DNA from 2 places in the Idiomarina sp. H2 genome. Region 1 is predicted to be linked to the other one. Evidence: riboswitches for the same ligand, from Rfam matches in the RefSeq annotation. Region 1 holds a riboswitch; the other holds the start of a gene.
The links. Region 1 has a riboswitch for thiamine pyrophosphate ahead of thiC (phosphomethylpyrimidine synthase ThiC). Riboswitches for the same ligand answer to the same signal wherever they lie in the genome.
Positions count from the first base shown of each region.

Region 2: linked by a shared signal. The riboswitch ahead of DET62_RS07085 (TonB-dependent receptor) and the one ahead of thiC (phosphomethylpyrimidine synthase ThiC) in region 1 are both predicted to bind thiamine pyrophosphate.

Region 1 covers NZ_SNZY01000009.1:37,315-45,047, reverse strand. Annotated here, with positions in the region: gene DET62_RS11970 (Fe2+-dependent dioxygenase) at 1-114, opposite strand, end outside; gene DET62_RS11965 (hypothetical protein) at 203-997, shown strand; gene DET62_RS11960 (cytochrome c) at 1,132-1,524, shown strand; gene DET62_RS11955 (multicopper oxidase domain-containing protein) at 1,558-2,715, shown strand; gene DET62_RS11950 (formylglycine-generating enzyme family protein) at 2,726-3,478, shown strand; gene DET62_RS11945 (SCO family protein) at 3,471-4,115, shown strand; TPP riboswitch at 4,156-4,274, shown strand; gene thiC (phosphomethylpyrimidine synthase ThiC) at 4,358-6,064, shown strand; gene thiE (thiamine phosphate synthase) at 6,061-7,578, shown strand; gene DET62_RS11930 (HesA/MoeB/ThiF family protein) at 7,568-7,733, shown strand, end outside.
Region 2 covers NZ_SNZY01000004.1:222,835-230,567, reverse strand. Annotated here, with positions in the region: gene DET62_RS07090 (YkoF family thiamine/hydroxymethylpyrimidine-binding protein) at 1-145, opposite strand, end outside; gene DET62_RS07085 (TonB-dependent receptor) at 157-2,286, opposite strand; TPP riboswitch at 2,336-2,434, opposite strand; gene fre (NAD(P)H-flavin reductase) at 2,485-3,186, opposite strand; gene ubiD (4-hydroxy-3-polyprenylbenzoate decarboxylase) at 3,187-4,659, opposite strand; gene rho (transcription termination factor Rho) at 4,667-5,935, opposite strand; gene trxA (thioredoxin TrxA) at 6,185-6,511, opposite strand; gene rhlB (ATP-dependent RNA helicase RhlB) at 6,603-7,733, shown strand, end outside.

The DNA of each region.
Region 1 (7,733 bases):
TTTCGCTGCCCAGCCTGCGGTTTTCTTACCATCACTAAACTGCCCGGCATCAAGGCCTGCAACAATACTCTTTACCGTATCTGTATCTACGGCATTGCTAATTTGTAATATCATGCTTTCACACTTCTAACTTGCGAATAGTTATCATTTCTGCAAATATACATTAGTTAACTCTCTCAAAAAAGCATACTAAGGTCTTTATATGTTTGAAAAGAAAAAAGTTTGGCTTGGCGTTGGCAGTGTTCTGGCCACCACCGTAGCAGCATCACAGGTAACAGCAGCGCCACTGACGCAACCGGGCGCGGCACCTTCCATGTTCATGGCTGCCCCTATGGCAGAAGGCGAAATGGCCGCTCCTGAAATTGATTTAAACACCAATGACACGGCGTTTCTGGCTCAGCTCGGTTTTATTCGCGGCCATTTATGGGTGGGAATGAAACTGTACGAGCAAGGCCACATTGAAATGGCTAAAACTCACATGAAACACCCCGGTGACGAGCTCTATAGTGGTCTTACTGAAGCATTTGAAGCACGCGGCTTGCCTGGGTTTGCCGAACCGTTAAATACTCTGGCGGAAAGTGTCATTAATGATAAAGATGAAGACACGGTTATGAACAACTACAAGGCTCTGCTGGACTCTATCAGCGCTAACGAGCCTATTGCTGACATGTCAGCTAAAGACGTCATACTGAGTGTTTCATCAATGCTAATGGTAGCCGCCGACGAGTACGCTATAGGCATTCAAAATGGCGAAGTCACTAATGTTCACGAATATCAAGACGCCATGGGCTTTAAAGAAATTGCGCTTGAACGCTTAAACCGTATTAATGATAAAGAAGCAGAAAAAGCTGAAGAAGCCATTAGCGAAACCCGCAAGGTCATCAGTAACCTTGAAAACCTCTGGCCTACTACTACCCCAGAAGGTGAATTTGAGGGAGATCCGAGTAAAATTTACGGTGCTGCCTCTCGTATTGAACTGGAAGCACGCAGCATTTAATACCTACCACCTGCATTCGGCTTACTTCTTTTACACATAAAGGAGTAGGCCTGAGTTACCCCTTCATTTCACTCGCAAAAGCTCATTAAAGCAGTATTCTAAAGGCATCTTAAGTCAATTACGAAGGTGTCGTTATGAGCATTCAGTCTCTTTGCAAAATTTCAGTCATTGCCGTTTCATTAGCTGGCTTGTTTATGAGCCAGTCAGCCAACGCAGGCGAAGGCGAAAACGTTTACAAAAAATATTGTCAGGCATGTCATCAACCAAATGGCAAAGGCATGCAGGGCGTATTTCCTCCGCTGGCAGGAAATACAAATATCAAAGATAACCCCGACTACATAGCTAAGACAATTATCAATGGTAAGTCCGGCGCGCTAACCGTTAACGGAACAAATTACAACGGAGCTATGCCGCCCATGGGTTATCTGAAAGACGCCGATATAGCGACCTTAGCTAACTACATCAATACCGATCTTGCAGGCGGCAGTGAGACTATCACAGCCGAAGCCGTTGCCAGTTTGCGTTAAACCTATTTGTTATCAGTTAAAGGAAAAATCATTATGAAAACTCTAAGCTTATCAATTATCAGTGCCTCTCTTCTGGCTGCTATGGCGTCAGCGTCAGCTCCGGTTAATGCGGAAGAGCTCAGCCTTAAGCACGACAGCGAATATGTCATTGATGGTAAAATCTTTGGATTACCAGAAGCTAAAGTCTACCGCGAAGACTACAACGGCCCAGCGGTTGTTGGCGACTATCTGACTCAGGTTCCAAACATAGCGAAACTTGACTACGAAGGTAACAAAACTCATGACATACGCATGGATGTTTTCTCTCAGAAAATAGAAGTAGCACCGGGAGTAACCTATTCGGCCTGGACATTCGGTGGCTCAGTACCCGGCCCGGTATTGCACGTACGTGAAGGTGACCGTGTTATCTTCAAAATGAAAAACCGCTCTGACGAAGAAGTGACTATTACTAAGCCAGTTAAAAATGGTGCTCCGTTCATTCAGCAACTGCAGGCCAACGGTTATCAGAATAACCAGCCAGTCGTTAACCCAATGCCCCACTCTATGGACTTTCATAGTGGCACAGTAGCAGCGGAAGACAAATGGCGCACAATATCTCCTGGTGAAACTATTGAGTTCGAATGGATAGCCAACTACGCGGGTACTTATATGTATCACTGTGGTACTTCCAGCGTACTCATGCACACAGCTATGGGCCAATACGGCGCCGTTGTGGTATCTCCTAAAGATGGCTACCCAACTGACAAAGACGTTGATAAAGAATTCGTTCTGGTTCAGTCAGAGCACTATCTGGAAGAAGCATCTGAAGGTAACTACATCTATAACCACGGTGCAGCTTTAGACCGCCAGCCAAGTCATGTGACCTTTAACGGACATGTTGCAGCACTTAGCGACAACCCTTTACGAGCGAACGAAGGTGACCGTGTGCGCTTACATGTTTTAAACGCAGGTCCTTCAGGCACTTCCAGCTTCCACGTAATTGGTGCGATTTTCGACCGTGTCTGGTACGAAGGTGATCCGCGTAACGAATGGTATGGCATGCAAACCGTGCTGCTGGGTGCCAGTAACAGCGCAACCATTGAATTTATTGTTCCGGAAGAAGGCATCTATAAGTTGGTCGATCACGAATTTGCTGATGCAGAGCGTGGCGCAGCTGGTGCATTAATTGCCGGTCCGCGTAAAGAGAAATAAGGGGAAACTTATGGTTAAGTGGCTTGGAGTTGCAGGTGTTTTATTGTCACCCTTAGTGCTCGCTGATCCAGTTCTGATCAATGGGGGTACTTTCGAACCTCCGGTCTTACTGGACAAAGAGCGCCTCAGTATAGAAATGGAAAGTTTCATGCTGGACGCAACCCCTGTCACTAACCAAGAGTTTCTGGAATTTGTCATTGAACAACCTCAGTGGCAGCGAGACAACATCGCTGCCCTATTCCATGATGGAAATTACCTGAAGCATTGGGATGATAATACTGAATTTGCTAAAGGCAAAGACAACGAACCAGTCACTTATGTGTCTTGGTTTGCCGCACGCGAATACTGCTCCGCACAAGGTGGCCGTTTGCCTGGTCTTAACGAGTGGGAGTATGCGTCGGTCAAATATCGGCAACAGCAGAACATCAGCGACGATGATTATGCCCGTAACCTGTTTGCCTGGTACAGCCAGCCACACAGTGCGAAACAACAAACCGTCGACCCAAATGCTGACCAATTGATGCACATGCACGACCGTGTCAACGAATGGGTAGACGACTATCAATTATTATTAACCAACGGCGATGACGTCGATTTGCTCTCCGGCTCATGTGGCGACGGAGCGCGCTTTATGTCGAGTTTTAGTAACGCCAATTACGCCACATTTTTCCGTTATCAGTCACGCAGTGATTACGCCCCGCAAAGTGCGACCAGCACTATGGGTTTTCGTTGCGCATACGACCTGGAGAACGACCATGAATAAATTGCTAAAATTGACCGCCCTGGCTTCTTTGATCTTTGCTGTCCAGTCTTTTGCGCAGGATCACTCGCATCACAATATGCACAAGAATCAGACAGCTAACGACCACAGCAATCATACGGCAATGAACGCAGCAGAGGTCTCTCACTCCGAGTCGGTATACCAGATAGATGCTACCTGGAACACGCATAAGAATAGCCAACTCAAGCTTTCAGAACTTGAAGGTCATCCCGTTATTCTTTCCATGATTTATGGCAGTTGCACCACCGCCTGCCCAGTGTTGGTTCATGACGTAAAACGCTTATACAGCAAGCTGGACGAAGACACTAAACAGCAAGTTAAGCTCGTTATGGTGAGTTTTGACACCGATCGCGATACACCCGAGGCACTCGCTGACTATGTTAAGCAGTATCAACTTAACAACGACAACTGGCTGTTTCTGAACGGTTCGGAGCAGGATATCAGAACCTTAGCTACAGTACTTGGCGTGAGGTATCGACAGCGTCCGGACGGTGATTTTGATCACAGCAATTTGATCACTATTCTCGATAAACAAGGGCTTATTGTTGAACGCATAGAAGGCCTAAGCCAGCCAATGGAGAAGCCAGCTAACGTTGTCGCTAAACTGGTTAACGATTAACAGCGGTTGCATTCGCTCTAAGATTTTGTTCCACTAAAAAGGAATCTTGTCGGAGTGCCGGTAGCTTTCTTAATGAAGTTACCGGCTGAGACCGCAATTGCGGGATCCGTTGAACCTGATCAGGCTAATACCTGCGAAGGGAACAAGAGAGCATCAGCATGACACGACCGTCGTTTCTGTGCTGGTGTTCCTTTCAACACTCCTGACAAGCATCTCTAACATCAACAAAATGAGAGAATGCTATGTCAACTGCACCATCGAATAATCGTTTAAACCGCCAACAGGCTGAATCTTTTTTATCATCGCTATCCGGGCATTATTACCCTAATTCCAGCCGTGAATTTCTTTCAGGCAGCAACAAAGACATCCAGGTTCCCTTTCGCCGCATTCACCTTAGCGAAACTTTGCACCAACCCACGCCGGGCGTAAAGCTACCACCAAACGAACCGGTAGATGTCTATGATACCTCCAGCGTTTACGGCGACCCGGAAGCTGCAATTGACGTAAAAGTGGGTTTGAAAAAGGTTCGTGAGAACTGGATTCAGGATCGCCATAGCGAGAACCAGCAATACAATCACGGCATTACGCAGTTAGCTTACGCAAGGCGCGGCGTGATAACCCCTGAGATGGAGTTCATTGCACTGCGCGAGAATATGGGGCGGGAGCACCTTGAAAACCCCATAACGCCGGAATTTGTGCGCGACGAAGTCGCCAGTGGACGCGCGATTATTCCCGTTAATACCCACCACCCCGAATCAGAACCAATGATTATTGGCCGCAACTTTTTGGTTAAAGTGAATGCCAACATTGGTAACTCATCGGTTAGTTCGTCTATTGAAGAAGAAGTCGAAAAGCTGGTATGGGCGACTCGCTGGGGCGCTGATACCGTAATGGACTTATCTACCGGCCGTAATATTCACCAAACCCGGGAATGGATCTTACGCAACAGTCCAGTGCCTATTGGTACTGTGCCTATTTATCAGGCTTTAGAACGGGTCAATGGCGTTGCTGAGGATCTGAGCTGGCCAGTATTTAAAGACGTACTGCTGGAACAGGCTGAGCAAGGTGTGGACTATTTTACGATTCACGCCGGCGTACTGCACGACTTCATTAAACTGACTGCAAAGCGAGTTACCGGCATAGTCTCCCGTGGCGGTTCGATAATGGCGAAATGGTGCATGGCGCACCAGCAAGAAAGCTTTCTTTATCAACACTTCCGGGACATCTGCAAAATTTGTGCGAAATATGATGTGTCGCTGTCTTTAGGGGACGGCTTGCGCCCCGGCTCCATTGCCGACGCCAACGATGAAGCTCAGTTCGCAGAACTTCGGGTACTAGGCGAGCTGACTCAAATTGCCTGGGAGTACGATGTACAGGTGATGATAGAAGGCCCCGGCCATGTGCCCATGCATAAAATTCAGGAAAATATGGATGAGCAGTTAAAGCACTGTCACGGCGCGCCGTTCTACACCTTAGGGCCGCTAACCACCGATATCGCACCCGGTTACGACCACATTACCTCAGGTATTGGTGCTGCCATGATTGGCGCGTTTGGCTGCGCCATGCTCTGCTATGTTACCCCGAAGGAACACTTAGGCTTGCCTAACAAGGAAGATGTAAAACAGGGGATGATCGCTTACAAAATAGCGGCTCATGCCGCCGATTTAGCCAAAGGACACCCAGGCGCTCAGGCGAGGGATGACGCTATGTCAAAAGCCCGCTTCGAATTCCGCTGGGAGGATCAATTTAACCTGGCGTTGGACCCGGTTACAGCTCGCAGCTATCACGATGAAACACTGCCTCAGGATTCGAACAAAACCGCGCAGTTTTGCTCCATGTGCGGTCCTAAGTTCTGCTCCATGAAAATTTCTCACGAGGTACGTCAGTATAATCCTGACACCCGCATTGATGTAAAAGTGAAAGATGCGGCGACCGAAGGAGCAGAATGATGTCGGTACCTGTCGTATGGACCCTCGCAGGTTCTGACAGCGGCGGTGGCGCAGGCATTCAGGCGGACTTGCACACGTTCCGTAGTCTGAACGTGCATGGCTGCAGTGTCATAAGCACAATTACCGCCCAAAACTCTGTTGCAACCACCGGGTTATTCCCGTTAGCTGCTGACGCCGTTCGTCAGCAGTTGGAATGCCTGCAACAGGACATGCCGCCTGCTGCGATAAAAATTGGGTTGCTTAGTAATGTGCAACAGCTTCAGTGTGTGGCTAACTTTTTAAAGCAATGGTCTGATCCCCTTCCCCAGCCTTTCGTGGTCTGGGATCCGGTGGTTGTCAGCACTCAGCAGGATCGCCTGTCGGAGCTCAAGCCTCAACATTGCGCGGAGTTATTCCCGCTGGTTGATATTATGACACCGAATTTGGATGAACTCAGTTGGTTGAGCGGATTAGAGGTTACTGATGAGGACTCAATGTATCGCGCTGCAGAACAACTCTTTCAGGCCGGACTGTCCCGAATTCTGGTAACAGGCACCGATTTTGGTCGCGCCGATGAAATCTCTGACTATTACCTTAGCTCCGATGGACATACCCAGTACATTCAGCAGAAGTTGAGAACAAAACACAGCCACGGAACAGGCTGCACCTTGTCTTCAGCCATTGCCGCGGCGTTAGCACATGACTATCCACTTGAGGATGCCATAACAGTCGCTAATGCCTACGTGCATCAGGGCCTGATTGAGGCGAAAGGTATAGGCAGAGGACCAGGCCCTGTTGCTCATACACACTGGCCACAGCAAATTGACCATTTTCCAAAGATTAATACGCCGGAGTTGCCCTGTGTTGACCTCCAGTTTCCCAGTCTAGACCAGGAACCCGGATTGTATCCGGTAGTGGATTCTTACGAGTGGATAGAAAAGCTCTTAAAACTGGGCATTAAGACACTGCAACTGCGTATTAAAGATCCTGATGCTCCTCAGTTGGAAACCGCTATTAAAAAAAGCATTCAGCTGGCAGAGAAATATTCAGCGCAGTTGTTTATTAATGACCACTGGCAACTGGCTATTAAGCACAACGCTTATGGCGTGCATTTAGGTCAGGAAGACTTAACCGAGGCTAACCTTCACGCTATTCAGCAAGCAGGGTTGAGGTTGGGCATTTCCACTCACAGCTACACCGAGTTATTGATTGCTCAAGCGTACACGCCATCTTACATCGCGTTAGGTCATATTTTCCCAACTCAAACCAAGACTATGCCATCCAAGCCGCAGGGGTTGCAGCGGCTACGCCGCTATGTCGCGTTATTAGCGCCAACGAACATACCGACAGTCGCTATTGGGGGCATTTCTTTAGAGCGCGTAGCTCCCGTAACAGCTACTGGCGTAAACGGAATAGCGGTTGTTAGCGCGATTACTGCTGCCAGAAACGTAGAGCAGGCTGTTCATCAGCTACTAACGGAGATGGAAGCTGAACTCGAGGTTAAAGAAAAGAACGAGGTTGCTCATGCTGAGTAACGAACAACTTCTGCGTTACAGCAGCAATATACTGATGAAAGAAATTGGCGAAACCGGACAACAGCGTTTGCTCAAAAGTCATGTGCTGATTATTGGCTTGGGTGGTCTCGGTTGTCCTGCCAGCCAATATCTGGCGTCATCGGGCGTTGGGCAAA
Region 2 (7,733 bases), on a different contig from region 1:
GCATTTCACCAAATACTTGCGTACTCATGGTGTTGGTCAGAACCGTTAGTTCTGAATGCTGATTTAAACGCTCAATAAAATCTTTAATGGTATCCAGGTAATTTTCAGCCAGTGGATACAGCGACATTTCTACTGAAACTTGCATATTAAGCTCCCTTAAAACGATTTTCTGACAGTGATACCAAAGCGACGCGGTTCACCGTATTGGACGTAAGTTTCCGGCACATACTCCTTACGAGGGTCATTACGAAAGTAAAAACCGCGAGTTTCGTAGTCTTCATCCGTTAAATTACGACCCCATAAGCTAAAGTGCCAATCCTGATAATGATAGTTTAGCGCAAGGTGCAACACTGCCATGCTGTCCGCTTTTTGGTTATGAGAGTCAGAGAAGTAGAACTCGTCTTTCGCGTCGGCCTGAATCACCCACTGGAAGTTCTCGCCTAACCAACCTTCAAAGCCAATATTCAACTGGTAATTAGGCGCTTGCGCTTGCTCCCGCCCGGTCATATCGGTGCCGTCTTCGGTGACAAAACCTTCAATTTCGGTTTTTAACCAGCTGGCCGAAGCGAAAACCGCCAACCAATCCGTAAACTGGTTGCGAATTTCCGCTTCCAGACCGTAACCTGTGCCTTCAGCGGCGTTCTCAATGTAACCCACAAATGACTGGTCTCGGTTTACCCAGCCCTTGAGCTGCACATCGTCACGCCAATGGTAAAATGCGCTGACTCTTGAGGTTAAACGCCCATCGGCACTGCTGCCTTTTACGCCAAACTCGGTACTCCAGAGCGTTTCCGGAGCAAAGGTTGAGCGGTCTAACAAGTAGTTTTCTAATTCTTCCAGACCCTGATCTTCAGCTTTTCCTAAAGCTTCACCATTAACGCCACCGGCTTTGTATCCGCGCGCCAGAGTCGCGTACAGGTAACTGTCGTCAGACGCCTGATAGCGGACACTGAAATTACCACCCACCATGGTGTCTTCAGGTTCAGCGGTAATATCGCGACTGTCGAGGTAGTCATTGTCGTAACGTTCTACCCGCAAGCCAGTTATAGTACTAACCCGGTCACTCCAATGCTGAGTTAGCTCACCATAAATAGCAACGTGATTGCTATCATAGTCGCTGTTGAAAATGCTTGGCTGGCCTAAGTCCCAGTTAAAATAGTCACGTGTCAGCTGAACCGATTTGTCGTAATAGTACAAACCTAAAACCCATTCGCTATCAATACCAAACAGGCTTTCGGGCTCGTCGGATACCCAGCGAACTTCGGCGGTTTTGTCGTCACGGTCGCGGAAGTACGCGTCAAAAGCTGAGTATTCCCAGCCCGGAGCGATACCTTCATAGGTCCAGTCTTCGTCGTAAGCGTAGCCGGTGTCTGCATCCAGGTAGTTAACAGACATTTCCAGACGGCTGTTGTCAAAACCCAGGTAACTGAGCTGCAAGCGCAATGCCTGACTTTCTAAGCGGTCAAAACCCGGTTCATCGGACAAAGTTTCGCGGGTGTTGTCGAGACTAAACGCATCGTAGCCATTGTCGACATCGTTATAATGCAGAACCGTTTGCAGCAGCCAGTCTTTACTGAGCTCTGTATCCAGCTTGAAGCGCGCAGTGAGTTCGTCGCGCTGTTCCGTGTCATCACGCTCAAGATAGGTATTTTCAATGTAACCGTCTTGCTGAAACTGGCTGACCGAGAAGCGGGCATTACCGTGCGCTCCAAGGTTTCCGCCCATAGCAAGGCCGCCCATGGCTTCGGAATAGTTGCCTGCTGATAGCTGAAACTGGCCGTTAAAGTCGCTGCTCGGTGCGGTGCTGTCCAGCAACAATAAACCGGCCATAGCGTTCACGCCAAAACGTCCGCTTTGCGGACCGCGAAACACTTCCACGTGATCAATATCGAAAAGCGATGCGGCACTGCCTAATCCGCTGTAATCAATACCATCAATTATCAAACCGACCGAGGGCGTTACAGGATCAACAAACTGAGAGCGCTCGCCAATACCACGAATTTGAATAAACCGAGCCGTGGAAGTACCTCCCGAGAAATTCACGTTGGCCAAACTGTTCAGAGTGTCTTGTAAATGCTGTGAGTGACGCTGTTGCATCGCATCTTTATCAATAATAGAAACGCTGCTGGTGGTTTCATTTAAGGTGCGGCGGTGAAAGTCACCACTCACTTCAATAATTTCAATGTCTTTTGTATCTTGTGTGTCCTCTGCTGCAAAGGCAAAAGCGGGAACACTGGATAACGCAGCGGCAATGCTGGCTGCTAAGTATGAATTGATTATTTTCATGGATCATTTCCTCAAAACAAAGTCAGAAACGATCCGGTAAGGCTGTATTAGACGGGTTTTCTACCATCCCTACGCCAGTATTAACCGGATCAGGTTTTAAGGGTTCGCTAATGCATCTCAGCCGTTGCCGGCACCCCTTGGTAAAGCGGCGTCAGTATAACGCAGCTTGTTAGTTAAACAAATTTACTTTCAGTGCAATTAAATAAAGGACAGAGCGTCGCCGTAAAGGTTTTCTAACGGTACGTCTTTAGCGACAAAGTCGTCGCGAATAACGCGTATCATTTCAAAACGGCCAGCCATGTAAATTTCACACTCAGGCAGACTTTGCTCACGGGCCATAACCGCGTGGTGCACTAAACCAATAGAATAAGCCCAGTTGTTATCCGCGTCTTCGACCACCGGGTGATAATCAAAGTGCTCGTACTGGCTTGCTAAGCGTTCCAGTTCGTCATGCAAATACAGGTCGCTTAAGCTTTTTGCACCCCAGTAAAGTGTCAGAGGCCGCTCTGGCGACACACGTAAATGTTGCTGCAAAATAGAATAGGTATACGAGAAACCGGTGCCACCAGCAATTAACACTGCCGGCTTAGTGTTTTCCTGACGGTAAAACGCAATACCGTCCGGCGCATCAATTTCTAGTTCCCCATCGTCACGCACTTTATCCAACACTTCCATGGCATAGCTGTTGTCCGGCGTAGCACCAACATGAAGTAACCACTCACTTTTATTGGACGGGCACGACGCAATACTGAAAGGCCGCTTATCGCGTTCGCCCATCACCACCATAAGGTACTGGCCTGCTTTAAACTCAACCGCCTGCGGCAATTGTAAACGCACTTCCCACACAGCATCCGCCAACTGGCGCGAAATTTTAGCTTTACAGGTCATTTGTTGACTCATTCACGACTCCATAATATTCAGTTCGTCCCACAGCTCGTCAACACGCTGTTTTACCTCATCGCTCATGACGATTGGTTCGCCCCACTCACGGTCGGTTTCACCCGGCCATTTATTGGTGGCGTCCATTCCCATCTTTGAGCCCAGTCCGGAAACCGGTGAAGCAAAATCAAGGTAATCTATTGGCGTATTTTCGACCAGGGTCGTATCACGTGCCGGATCCATCCGGGTTGTCATAGCCCAGATAACATCTTTCCAGTCACGCGCATTTACGTCGTCGTCACACACAATCACGAACTTGGTGTACATAAACTGACGCAAGAAAGACCAGACACCCATCATCACACGCTTCGCGTGACCCGGGTACTGCTTCTTCATAGTGACTACGGCCAAACGGTACGAACAGCCTTCCGGTGGCAAATAAAAATCGACAATTTCTGGGAATTGTTTTTGCAGCAACGGAATAAAAACTTCATTTAAAGCAACGCCCAGCACCGCAGGTTCGTCCGGTGGACGTCCGGTATAGGTGCTGTGGTAAATAGGATCTTTGCGGTGGGTCACATGAGTCACGGTAAACACCGGAAACTCATCCACTTCGTTATAGTAGCCGGTATGGTCGCCATAAGGCCCTTCTGCCGCCATTTCACCCGGCTCTATGTAACCTTCCAGAATGATTTCAGCGTGCGCAGGTACTTGTAAGTCGTTACTGAGACACTGCGTTACTTCGGTTTTGCTGTCGCGCAACAAACCGGCAAAGGCGTATTCCGACAAGCTATCAGGCACAGGGGTTACCGCACCCAAAATAGTCGCAGGGTCTGCGCCCAAAGCAACTGACACCGGGAACCTTTCGCCCGGATGCTGCTGGCACCATTCCTGGAAATCCAACGCGCCGCCGCGATGCGACAACCAGCGCATAATAAGCTTATTCGGACCCAAGAGTTGCTGGCGATAAATGCCTAAGTTCTGACGTTCTTTATGCGGACCTCGAGTTACCGTAAGACCCCAGGTCACCAAAGGCGCAACGTCGCCCGGCCAGCAGTGCTGAATAGGCAGCTTGGTTAAGTCAACGTCGTCGCCGCTCATAACCACTTGCTGGCACGGTGCCTTTTTAATGCTTTTTGGCGACATACTCAGCACTTTTTTGTACTTAGGCAGTAAATTCAACGCGTCGCGAAAGCCTTTAGGAGGCTCAGGCTCTTTTAAAAAGGCCAGCAATTTGCCCACATCCCGTAAAGCGGTTACTGACTCCTGACCCATGCCTAAAGCCACGCGGTCGGGTGTGCCAAACAAATTAGCCAATACAGGCATATCATGGCCTTTCACGTTTTCAAACAATAAGGCCGGGCCTTGTGCTTTTAACGTACGGTCTGATATTTCGGTAATTTCGAGGTAGGGATCGATCTCTTGTTGGATGCGCTTAAGTTCACCGCGCTCCTCGAGGAGCGCGATAAAGTCACGCAGATCTTGATATTTCATACGCCACTTAACTGTTGCGTTGACGTTTCATCGATTCGAAGAATTCGTCATTGGTTTTGGTCATCTGCAGACGGTCAATCAGGAATTCCATGGCCTCAACTTCGCCCATTGGATGCATGATTTTGCGCAGGATCCACATTTTTTGCAGCTCGTCCGGCGTAGTCAGCAACTCTTCGCGACGCGTACCTGAACGGTTGAAGTCGATGGCAGGGAACACACGGCGTTCAGCCAACTTACGGTTCAGATGCAGCTCCATGTTACCGGTACCTTTAAACTCTTCGTAGATGACTTCATCCATTTTCGAGCCGGTATCAATAAGCGCGGTTGCAATAATGGTTAAACTACCGCCTTCTTCTACATTACGCGCAGCTCCAAAGAAACGCTTAGGTTTGTGCAATGCGTTAGCATCCACACCACCGGTTAACACTTTACCGGAGCTTGGAATAACGGTGTTATAAGCACGGGCAAGGCGAGTAATTGAGTCCAGCAAAATCACTACGTCTTTTTTGTGCTCAACCAGGCGCTTGGCTTTTTCAATAACCATTTCGGCCACCTGAACGTGACGGCTGGCAGGTTCATCAAAGGTTGAAGCAACCACTTCGCCATGTACAAGACGGTGCATTTCGGTGACTTCTTCCGGACGCTCATCAATCAACAGAACAATCAGTTCAGCATCAGGGTGATTCGCCGCAATAGAAGTTGCAATATTCTGCAATAGTAAGGTTTTACCCGCTTTTGGTGGCGCAACAATAAGACCACGCTGGCCTTTACCTATTGGCGCTGATAAGTCCAGTACCCGCGCAGTGATATCTTCTTTACTGCCATTGCCGCGTTCTAAGTGAAAACGCTCTTCCGCGTGTAGCGGCGTTAAGTTTTCAAATAAGATTTTATTGCGGGAGTTTTCAGGCTTGTCGAAGTTAACTTCGCGAATTTTCAGCAGGGCAAAATAACGTTCGCTGTCTTTCGGTGGGCGAATTTTCCCGCCAATTGTGTCACCCGTACGCAGGTTAAAGCGACGAATTTGGCTTGGCGAGACGTAAATGTCGTCCGGGCCAGCCAGGTAAGACGAGTCGGCTGAACGCAAGAAGCCAAAGCCATCCTGCAAAATTTCCAGCACACCACCGCCGTGAATGTCTTCACCGCTTTTAGCGTGAGCTTTTAAGATAGCAAAAATGATGTCTTGCTTACGTAGGCGGGCCATATTCTCAAGGCCCATTGAGTCCGCGAGCTGAACCAGCTCGTTTACGGGTTTATCTTTAAGTTCTGTTAGATTCATAGGAGGGTTTTCGAGTTATCGATTGAACACAAAGCCTTTTTTAATTTGACTCTAGAAAGTAAAACAATTGGAACATTCGGAATTCGCGAAGTGCGAAACCAGAAACAGACGTTTCATTTAAAAACAGGTTAACCGGTGGAGTTGGTGAACCCGTATGAACAGTTAATGAGCAGAAGTTATCACCAAAAAAGCGATTCGTCCAGTTTTCTCAACAAAAACGGCGCATAACACGCCGTTTTTTGACAATCATTAAATATGCTGGTCTAAAAACTCAGTCAATTGAGCACGTGATAATGCGCCCACTTTCGTTCCAACGACTTCTCCGCCTTTGAATAGCAATAACGTTGGAATGCCACGAATATTGTACTTAGGTGGAGTTTGTTCATTATGGTCGACGTTCAGCTTACCAATAACTAATTTATCAGCGTACTCGCTGGCAATGTCATCAAGAATAGGCGCTACCATTTTACATGGTCCACACCACTCAGCCCAAAAGTCGACTAATACGGGTTTATCGGAATTTATGACATCAGCATCAAAACTGTCATCACTTAGCTGAACTATTACGTCACTCATGGTACTCTCCGCTACTTTCTTCGCGTGGAAATATTAGAATAGTATTATTTCTGTTTTTGAATACAAGCGCAAACTGATATGCTTATAACTTATGACTAAAAAACATCTTACAGAAACTCGCTTTGCTGATTTGGCGCTTCACCCCAAAATCCAGCAAGCAATATCCAGTGCCGGATTTGAGTATTGTACTCCAATTCAGGCGTTAAGTCTGCCCGTTGCTCTGTCTAACCGCGATGTTGCTGGTCAGGCTCAGACAGGTACAGGCAAAACCTTGGCATTTCTGCTGGCTACTTTCAACCGCTTAATGCAGAACGAATCGTCCGAAAAAACCGAATCGGGCCCACGCGCACTGATTATGGCACCGACTCGGGAGCTCGCTATTCAGATAGCTCACGACGCGGATGCCCTCATTGAGCATTGCGGTTTGAAAATGGGCGTAATTTACGGCGGCGAAGGCTACGAAGGTCAAAAAGAACAACTGGCTGCACAACCAGACATACTGGTCGGCACCACGGGTCGTCTTATAGACTTTTATAAGCAGGATCTATTTAGCCTTAAAGATATTGAAGTTGTGGTGCTGGACGAAGCCGACCGCATGTTCGATCTGGGCTTTATTGATGACATTCGTTACCTGTTACAGAAAATGCCGGATCCATCCAAACGTCTGAATCTGCTGTTCTCTGCAACCTTGTCTTATCGTGTGCAGGAACTGGCGTACGAACACATGAATGCACCGACCAAGCTCGAAGTAGAACCGTTACAAAAAACGGCCACACGGGTAACTGAAGAACTGTTTTATCCTTCTAAACCCGAAAAGTTTCCGTTGCTACTGACATTAATAGAAGAAGACTGGCCGGATAAAGCCATTGTTTTCGCCAACACCAAGCACGGTTGCGAGAAAGTGCATGGCTGGCTGGTCGCGAACGAGCACCGTGCGGGTCTGTTAACCGGTGATGTTCCGCAGAAAAAGCGTTTACGCATTCTGGAAGACTTTGCCGAAGGAAAGCTCGACTTTTTAGTTGCTACCGATGTCGCAGCACGTGGTCTGCACATTCCTGAAGTAACCCATGTATATAATTTCGACTTACCGGATGACTGCGAAGACTATGTTCACCGTATAGGCCGCACAGGTCGCGCAGGCGCCAGTGGCGCTGCAATAAGCCTGGCGTGCGAAGAGTACGTATACAACTTACCGGCTATTGAAGACTATATTGGTCACACC